One region of the Pseudoduganella albidiflava genome, then DNA from elsewhere that is predicted to be linked to it. Evidence: predicted binding sites of a transcription regulator. Region 1 holds the regulator's gene; the other holds the start of a gene.
The links. Region 1 encodes FNR, which switches genes on or off when oxygen is low (the NO sensors DNR and NnrR bind a similar motif). Its sites were predicted from a motif close to TTGATNNNNATCAA; they were not measured.

Region 2: the regulator FNR is predicted to act here: its motif matches at 2,215-2,228, upstream of EYF70_RS27810 (XrtA system polysaccharide chain length determinant).

Annotation. Positions count from the first base shown of each region.
Region 1 covers NZ_CP036401.1:7,015,313-7,019,954, forward strand. Annotated here, with positions in the region: gene EYF70_RS29185 (response regulator) at 1-1,251, opposite strand, end outside; gene fnr (fumarate/nitrate reduction transcriptional regulator Fnr) at 1,434-2,192, shown strand; gene EYF70_RS29195 (FixH family protein) at 2,343-2,849, opposite strand; gene ccoG (cytochrome c oxidase accessory protein CcoG) at 2,860-4,245, opposite strand; gene ccoP (cytochrome-c oxidase, cbb3-type subunit III) at 4,277-4,642, opposite strand, start outside.
Region 2 covers NZ_CP036401.1:6,705,736-6,710,377, forward strand. Annotated here, with positions in the region: gene EYF70_RS27805 (XrtA-associated tyrosine autokinase) at 1-443, opposite strand, end outside; gene EYF70_RS27810 (XrtA system polysaccharide chain length determinant) at 601-2,130, opposite strand; gene EYF70_RS27815 (S1 family peptidase) at 2,432-3,187, shown strand; gene EYF70_RS27820 (XrtA/PEP-CTERM system exopolysaccharide export protein) at 3,363-4,001, shown strand; gene EYF70_RS27825 (hypothetical protein) at 4,182-4,642, shown strand, end outside.

The DNA.
Region 1 (4,642 bases):
GTTCTGCAGCAGTTGCGCCATGCCCAGCACGGCATTCATCGGCGTGCGGATCTCGTGGCTCATGTTGGCGACGAAATCGCTCTTGGCGCGGTTGGCCGCCTCGGCCCGGTCGCGTGCCCGTTCCAGCTCGGCGGCGCGGGTTTCCAGCTCGGCCATCAGGTCGCGGGCGTGGGCGTCGGCCGCCTCGCGTTCGCGCATCAGGTCGTTGAAGGCCCCGGTCAGCTCGCCGATCTCGTCGCGCGACGTGACCGGCAGCGGGGCGAAGTGCCCCGGCGTGCCGCGCAAGGTGCCGATCGCATCGCGCAGCCGCATCAGCGGCGACATCAGCCGCAGCGTGATAAAGGTGATGACGGCCGCGGTGACGAGCGAAGCCAGCGTGCCCCACAGCGCAAGCCGCACCAGCAGGTCGTCGAACGGCTCGAACGCTTCCTCGGCAGGCAGGTTGGCGATCAGGATCCATGGGACGGTCTTCAGGCGCTTGTAGCTGAGCAGCGCGCGCACGCCGCGGCCGTCGGTGCTGATCGTGGTGCCTTCGAACCCTCCGCGGATCGCCAGCACGGTGGCGGCATAGCCTTCCTGGCCGCGTGGCTTCAGCAGGCGGGCAGGGTCCGGGTGCACCACGTAGACCGATGGTTCGTAGCCGGTGACGATGTAGTAGTAACCGGTGCGGCCCACCTTGGCCGTGCGCAGGTGGCCCAGCAGGTTGTTCTTGTACAGGCGCAGCACGCCGATCAGCACGCAGGCCACCTCGCCTTCCTCGCTGAGCACGGGGGCGACCATCTGCACGACAGGTTGCCGGTTCGCCCTGCCGATCACCGGTTCCGCGATCAGGGGCGCCTTTTCCTGCATGACCCGCTGGAAGTACGCGCGGTCCGTGACGCTGACGCCGGGGCGGCCCGGCAGCGCGGGGATATCGGCCACGATGGTGCCGGCCGGGCTGACGACGATGATGTCATCGAACAGGCGAAGGACGGCGCGGTAGTCGTAGTGGGCACGCAGCGCGGGCGGATCGGCGCAGATGTCGCCGGGCTGCCAGCGTGCCGATTCGGCAACGATGTCACGCAGCAGCGTCATCTTTTCATCCACCTCGAGCGCGGTGCGCGCGATCAGCGCATCCTGCTGGGCAAACAGCACGCGCGTGAAATCCTCCTGCATGCGCCGGGCCTGCAGCACGGTGACCAGCGCGATCATCACGATGCACGTGACGGTCGTCGCCAGCGCGACTTTCGCTTTGATACCAAGCGGACGCATTGTCTCCCCCGCCCCGATGTTGTCGGGACACTATGCGCCGCTTCCCCGCTGGCGCACTGTGCGGAAGGGCACGCAAGCTGCAAGTTGCGCGGTTGCCCGGACAGCGGGATCGAGGCGGGATCGAGGCGGGATCAAGTACACTGGAGGTCAACCGACAATGGACGATGACATCGGACCCGACAATGATGCATGAGCTGCCATCCCTGACCCTGCCCGGCGCCACGATCGAGATCCTCAAGGCACGCTGCTCGACCTGCAGCATGCACCAGCTGTGCCTGCCGATGGGGCTGGACATGGGCGACATGGACAAGCTGGACAAGATCATCGGCCGCCGCCGCAAGGTGCAGAAGGGCGAGAACCTGTTCCGTATCGGCGAGCCGTTCACGAACCTGTACGCGATCCGGCTCGGCCATTTCAAGACTTACCAGATCAACGCCAACGGCGAAGAACAGGTGACGGGCTTCCAGATGGGCGGCGAACTGCTGGGCATGGACGCCATCAGCACCGACAGGCACTATTGCAGCGCGCTGGCGCTGGAAGACAGCGAGGTCTGCGAGATCCCCTTCGCCAGCCTGGAACAGCTGCTGGTGGACATGCCCACGCTGCTGCGCCACTTCCACCGCATGATGAGCCAGGAAATCACGCGCGAGCAAAGCGTGATGCTATTGCTGGGCAATATGCAGGCGACACAGCGCTTCGCCGCCTTCCTCGTCAACCTGGCTTCGCGCTACGAGGCGCGCGGCTACTCGAGCACCGAGTTCCAGCTGCGCATGTCGCGCGAGGATATCGGCAACTACCTGGGGCTGACGATCGAGAGCATCAGCCGGCTGCTGAACAAGTTCAAGAAGCAGGGCTTGCTGATGGTGGCGAACCGGGAGGTCAAGGTGCTCGACCTGCCCCGGCTGAAGGCAATCACGGCGGGGACCGAGACCTGCGCGTGATGCCGCTTAGATAAGCCCACCCCAAGTGCAAATGCCGGGGTCAGACCCCACGGGTCTGACCCCAGTCCTTCGCCTTTGGGGTGAATGCATGCGCTTCCACCGGTATTCGCCGGCCAACCGATGCAGCTTGATGCAGCAGCGGCGCCTGCTTTATTCCGAAGCCGCCAGCGTCAATTCACGCTCCACCGGCCACTGCCACTGCCCCTCCAGGCGCCAGGTGCGCCGCTCGTCTTCCACCAGCACGGTCCAGCGGCTGCGTTCGAGCAGCGGCAGCGGCACGGCGAAGCTGCCGCCGGCATCGGGCCGCACCAGGAGCCGCAAGTCCTTCTCCGGCTGGGTGGCGTGCGCCAGGTGCACGTGCAAGGGCCCGGGCAGCGGCGCGCTGGCCGATAGCCGGCCGTGCAATACCCCGTGCGCGGCATCGTAGCGCAGGGCGGCGGCGGCATGCAGCGCGGCGGCGGTGCGGTCGCGCCGCAAATCCTGGTTGATCGCCTTGCCCCGCTTGTAATAGTCGCCCACCACCAGCGCGTCCTGCTGCGCGAAGGCCAGCCAGCCGGTATAGAAGCCGGCCACCAGCACGGCGGCCGGGCCGGCCATCAGGAGCCAAGGCCAGCGCTCGCGGTACCAGGGCGTGGCGGACATCGTCATCGCTTGCATGGTCATCTCCTCAGCGCGGCACGATGAAGACCGCGGGTTCTTCGACGGCCAGGCGCGCATCGTCCAGCGCCGTCAGCGTGAATGTGATCGGGTTCGAGCCGGTCTTGCCCGCGCCCCGCAGTGCCTCCCCTGGCACGCGCACCCGCACCGGCACGGCGCGCGTTTCGGTGGCGGCCAGTGCCACCACGTCGTCCGTCGCCAGCGCCAGGCCGGGCAGCCCGGCGGCCGCGATCCGGTAGCGGTGCGGCTGCTCCGAGGTGTTCATGATCTGCAGCCGGTACACGTTCTCGATCGCGCCGCCGTCCACTTCGCGGCCCATCGAACCGCGGTCGCGGATCACGTCCATCTTCAGCGGCGTGCGGGTGGCCAGCGCGAAGCCGACCGCCAGCGTGATGGCCAGCAGCGCCGCGCCGTACGCCAGCACGCGCGGGCGCAGTGCCCGCTGGCGGATCTCTGCCGGCGCCAGGTTCGCCGTCATGGCCCGGTCGGTGCTGTAGCGAATCAGGCCGCGCGGCTGGCCGACCTTGTCCATTACGCTGTTACACGCGTCCACGCAGGCGGCGCAGCCGATGCATTCGTACTGCAGGCCGTTGCGGATGTCGATACCGGCCGGGCAGACCTGCACGCACATCGTGCAATCGATGCAGGCGCCGCCCGTGGCCTTCTTGCCGCGCGGTTCACCGCGCCCCGTGTCGTAGGTGATGATCAGCGTGTCGCGGTCGAACATCGCGCTCTGGAAGCGGGCGTACGGGCACATGTACTTGCACACCTGCTCGCGCAGCCAGCCCGCGTTGCCGTACGTGGCGAAGCCGTAGAACAGCACCCAGAACCATTCCCACGGCCCCAGCGCCAGCGTGGCGATTCCGGTGCCCAGTTCGCGCACCGGGGTGAAGTAGCCGACGAAGGTGAAGCCGGTCCACAGCGCCACGGCGCCCCAGGCGAGGTGCTTGGCGACGCGCTTGCCGAACTTGCGGGCGGACGGGCCTTGCCGGTCCAGCGCGATGCGGGCGGCGCGCGACCCTTCGATCCTGCGCTCGATCCACAGGAAGATCGAGGTATAGACCGTCTGCGGGCAGGCGAAGCCGCACCACACGCGGCCCGCCACCGCCGTCACCAGGAACAGCCCCCAGGCGCAGATGATCAGCAGCGCCGCGAGGTAGATGAAATCCTGCGGCCACAGCACCAGGCCGAACAGGTAGAACTTGCGCGTGCCCAGGTCGAACAGCACGGCCTGGCGGCCGTTCCACACGAGCCATGGCGTGCCGTAGTAGGCCAGTTGCGTGAGCCACAGGCACAGCCAGCGCAGGCGCGCATAGCGGCCATCCGTTTCGCGCGGATGGATCGGCTGGCGCTTTTCATACATCCGGATCACCTGTTCCGGCACGGGGGCGTTCATGGCAGTCTCACTTCGTTTCATCTGGCTTGTTTCATCTCGTGTCGTTGGACAGGCCCCATACGTACGCCGACAGCACGTGCACCTTGCCTTCGCCGAGGAAGTCGCCGAAGGCGGGCATCGTGTTGTCGCGGCCCTTGCGGATGGTTTCCATGATCGTGTCGGCGCTGCCGCCGTACAGCCAGGTCTTGTCGGCCAGGTTCGGCGCGCCGAGCGCCTGGTTGCCGGTACCACCGGCGCCATGGCAGGCCAGGCAGGCGGTGAACTTGCCCTTGCCGAACACGCTCTTGATCGGATCGGCCGCGTTGCTGCCGGAAAGGCTCAGCACATAATGCGCGACGTTCTCGACATCCTTGTCGGAACCGATGGCCACGCCCATCGGCGGCATCACGCCATGGCG
Region 2 (4,642 bases), 310 kb from region 1:
AGGCCGCGCTGGGCCGGCAGCCCCAGCGTGCGCAGCACGGAAGGACGGGCCACGTCGGCATCGACCAGCAGCACGGTGTGGTCGAGTTCCATGGCGATGCTCATTGCCAGGTTGATCGACGTAAATGTCTTGCCTTCGCCCGGCAGCGAACTGGTGATCATGATCAGGTTGCCCGGATTGGCGTTCGGCTTGCGCGCCACGAAGGCCCGCTTGATCAGCGGCCGCTTGATGATGCGGAAATCCTCGACCAGGTTGGTGCGCCCACCGGCCGCGGTGACGAGGCCGGCATCGTTCATGCGGGCCAGGTCCAGTTCGATCATGCGGCCACTGCGGCGCAGCGGTTCCGGTGCCGCCGGCTCCGGATTGGACAACGCGACCGCGGGTCCCTGCGCCCTCGCCTCGACTTCGGGCAACTCGGCCACTGCGACATCCTGGCTGTCCATGACCGGTTCCGGTACGGACGCGGCAGGCTGCGCAACAGACTGCGCAATAGGCTGATTACGCACCTGGGCCAGCGGCGCTGCGGGTTCTGCGGACTTGCCGATACGATTGGCGGCTTTTTCAATGATGCTCACGATGTATCCTGTGCTTTCCCCCGGCTCAGGCTTGCCGGAAAACAGTGAAGGCCAATACTCCGCCATACGCGGTAATCAGCGAGGCGACGGCGGCGGCAAAGGCATACAGGCGGCGGCGGCGGCGCACTTTCTGCTGGTCCGTCCAGTTCATGCCGATGCTGCCAAGGATCGGCAGGCCGGTGACTTCGCGCAGGTTGGTCTGGCTGAGGAAGGTCGGCCGGATCTGGCTCAGCAACAGCGCAGTGCCCAGGCCGGCAACGAGCGCGCCCAGCAGGACGAGCGTGTACAGGCGTGGCCGGTTCGGCCCGGCCGGCACACTGGGTACCGACGGTGGATCGACGACGCGGAAGGTCAACATGTCGGTGACCGTGGACAGGTCACCCGACAGCTTGGCCGATTCGCGGCGCTGCACCAGCTTCTCGTAATTTTCCTTGTTCACGGCGTAATCGCGGTTCAGCTGGGCCAGCTGGGCTTCCACTTCCGGTGCCTGGGTGCTCAGCGACCGCATTTGCGCCAGGCGCGACGAATATTCGCCCACCCGTGCCTTCAGCGATGCGATGCGCGCTTCCTCAACGGAGAGCTGGACATTCATCTGCTGGAGCATCGGGCTGTAGCTGGCACCGGGGTCGGCTGCGCGAACCTTCTTGGCTTCGTCCTTCTTGCGTTGCTCCAGCTGGCCGAGGAGGCGCTTGGCCGCCACGATGTCCGGATGTTCCTCGGTGAACTGCAAGCGCAGCTGGTCGAGGTTCTTTTCCACGTTCGAAATGCGGCCATCGATTTCCGGATTGACGATGGCCCGTTCCGCCGTATCGGTCACCGGTGCCATGTCTTCGCCAGCGATCTGGCGCTTGATCGCGTTGCGCGCTTCTTCCGCTTCCAGCAACTCCAGCCGGGCCTGGCTGATTTTTTCGCTCAGGTCGCCGTAGGCGGACGCGTAGTCGCCGCCCTGCCGTGGCAGCAGGCCCATGTGGCGAATCTTGAACTCCTTCAGCGCATTTTCACCCGTGGCCAGCTTTTCCTCGTACATCTTGATCTGGTCATCGATGAACTGGATCGCCTTTTCCGATTCCTGCTTCTTCCCGCCGAAACTGCCTTCCACGAAGATCGTCAGCAGCGATTGCACGACGTCCTTGCCCAGCTTCGGATTGGGATTGTTATAGGAAATTGTGTAAATGTCGTCGCGCTCGGTGCCGATGATCCGGATCTGGTTCATCAACTCGTCGACGATCTTTTCATGTTCTTTCGGGGTCTTCGCCGTGATGTCGAGATCGACCATGCGCAGCACGCGTTCCACGTTCGGGCGGCTGATCAGCGTGCGCCGCATGAACATCACTTGCTGTTCCGTATTTGGCAGCGTGGTCATGCTTGCAAGCAAAGGCTTCAAGATACTTTGGGTATCAACGTAAACGCGCGCCGAAGCCTGGTAATCATTGGGCAGCCTGGACACCACGGTCCAGCCGACAACGGCAACCAACCAGGTGATTGCCACCGCATACCAGCGGTACTTGCCAATTGCTTTGAGGAAGCTCAAAAGCAGGGCCATCATTTCTGCCATCTTGTTAACTCGCTTTCAGCTAAGCCATTCAGGACACCACAACCACGCCATTTGCCACCACCCGCCAGCCTTCCTGAATATTGCTTAAATTACATCAATTGCTCTATCATACCGCAGAAAGTGCGACGAAAGCGTTGCCTGTTGATATTAATTTTTCTTTACAACATGGCACGCGATAGAGCGTTGCAAACCGCTGACAATACGTAAAAACAATTTTATTTTGGAAATTTTTTGTCACTGTAAGTTAATGCATTTCTGATATCCTGAGCCGATGAACCCCGTGACCCGCCTTTTGTACCGTGTGCTGCCGGCCTGCCTGATTGTCATGCTCGCGTTCACGCCGCCGGTTTTCGCGGCGCTGAAGGATACGATTCCGTCCGTCAAGCCTTCCGTCGTCGGCATCGGTACCCTGCTCCGCACCCGCAGCCCCGCCATCGTCTTCGTCGCGACCGGCTTCGCGGTGGGCGACGGCCTGTCGATCATCACCAACGCCCATGCGCTGCCGAATCTGGACGTGGAGAAAATGGAAACGCTGGGCATCGTCATCGGCATGGGCGACAAGCTGGACTTTCGTCCCGCGACCGTGGCCGCCCTCGACCGCGAGCACGACCTGGCGCACTTGCGGCTTACCGGCAAACCGCTCCCCGCGCTGCAACTGGACGGCAGCGGCGCCGTCGCCGAAGGGCAGGCACTGGCCTTCACCGGTTTCCCTCTCGGCATGAACCTGGGACTGACGCCCGTGACCCACCGGGCCATGCTGTCGGCCATCACACCGATCATGCTGCCCTCGCTGACTTCGCGCGGGCTGGATTCACGCGCGATCAACCAGTTGCAACGCCGCCCTTTCAAGATCCTGCAACTCGACGGCACCGCCTATCCGGGCAACAGCGGCAGTCCTGTGTATGACCCCGATAGCGGCCTGGTGTACGGCGTACTGAATATGACCTTCCTGAAGGGCCAGAAGGAAAATGCCATCAGCCAGCCGAGCGGAATTTCATATGCCATCCCGGTGCACTACGTCAGGGAATTGTTGCAGCAAAGTGATACCAAGAAGTAGAAAATTGCACGACCGCTTGGTTGTCTCGTATAAAATAAGCAACACAAAATTTACACAATGAAAGTTACGAGTAGGTAATGACTGCCAACGCTGAGCGATGGCGCATGTCGATGCCACACTTCGATGCCACAGTTCAGACCGCAGTCTTCACTGCAGCTCGGACCTTATCGTTGCAATGACCAGACTGGAGAGTCCCGTGAAATACCAAACGCTGTTCAAATGGCTGGCAGCAGGCGCGATCATGCTGGGTGCCCTGGGCGGTTGCGCCAGTTCGGGCAATACGATGGTCGATGCGGGGCCCGCGCCGGCGTCCCATTACCTGATCGGCCCTGGCGATAACGTCAATATCGTTGTCTGGCGCAATCCTGAAGTGTCGCAAAGCGTGCCCGTGCGGCCGGACGGCAAGATCACAACTCCGCTGGTCGAGGATCTCGAAGCCAGCGGCAAGACCCCTACCGAACTGGCACGCGACATCGAAAAGGCGCTGGCCAAGTACATCCAGCAGCCGGTCGTCACCGTCATCGTCACTGGTTTCACGGGAACCTATGGAGAACAGATCCGCGTGATCGGCCAGGCCGCGCGACCGCAGGCATTGCCTTACCGGCGCGACATGTCGCTGATGGACGTGCTGATAGCGGTGGGCGGCGTGACGGAATTTGCCGCTGGAAACAAGGCCACGATCATCCGCAACGTGGACGGCAAACAGCAACAATATCGTGTGCGGTTGAACGACCTGATCAAGGAAGGCGATATCTCGGCGAACGTGTCGATGCGTCCCGGCGACATCCTCGTGATCCCGGAAAGCTTCTTCTAAGCTATCCGCTGTCGAGAATTTTTACAGCCTCTGCGCAAAATCAATCGAAATGGCGCGTTCCTTTGCCCCAAGTCATTGATTTACAAAGTTTACGAACAGGCTTCGGCGGTCAGGAACGGTAATTGCTTAGTATTTTCGCAATACCCAACCAACTGACCGACCACCAAGAAGGAAACCGACGTGGCCACCGAACAACAGCATGACGCACCAGTTCCCGTCACGGCAGAACTGTCGTCTGAAGGCGCGGCGCGGCGCCGCTTTGCCCGCGCTGGCGTTGCCGCCTCCGGCGTATTGCTGACACTGCACAGCCAGCCCGGCATGGCAGCCGAGGTATGCACGACCCCATCGGGCTTCCTGTCCGGCGGCCTGCAAAGCTTCCGCGGCCCGCCGCCGACCTGTGCCGGCCGGTCGCCCGGCTACTGGAAGAATGCCGGCTGGCCTCGCGGTTGCGACAAGAACGCGCCTTATACCCGTGTCTTCAGCTGCAACAGCCAGAACGCGAAGTCATATGGCGGCTCTACCCAGATCGCAATCCTCGATCCCAAAAAATGGGACAGGGACGGCATTGGCCGGCACCTGATGGCGGCCTACCTGAACGTGCAGGCGGGCCTGTCGACGTTCCAGACGGTGCCCATGCTGCA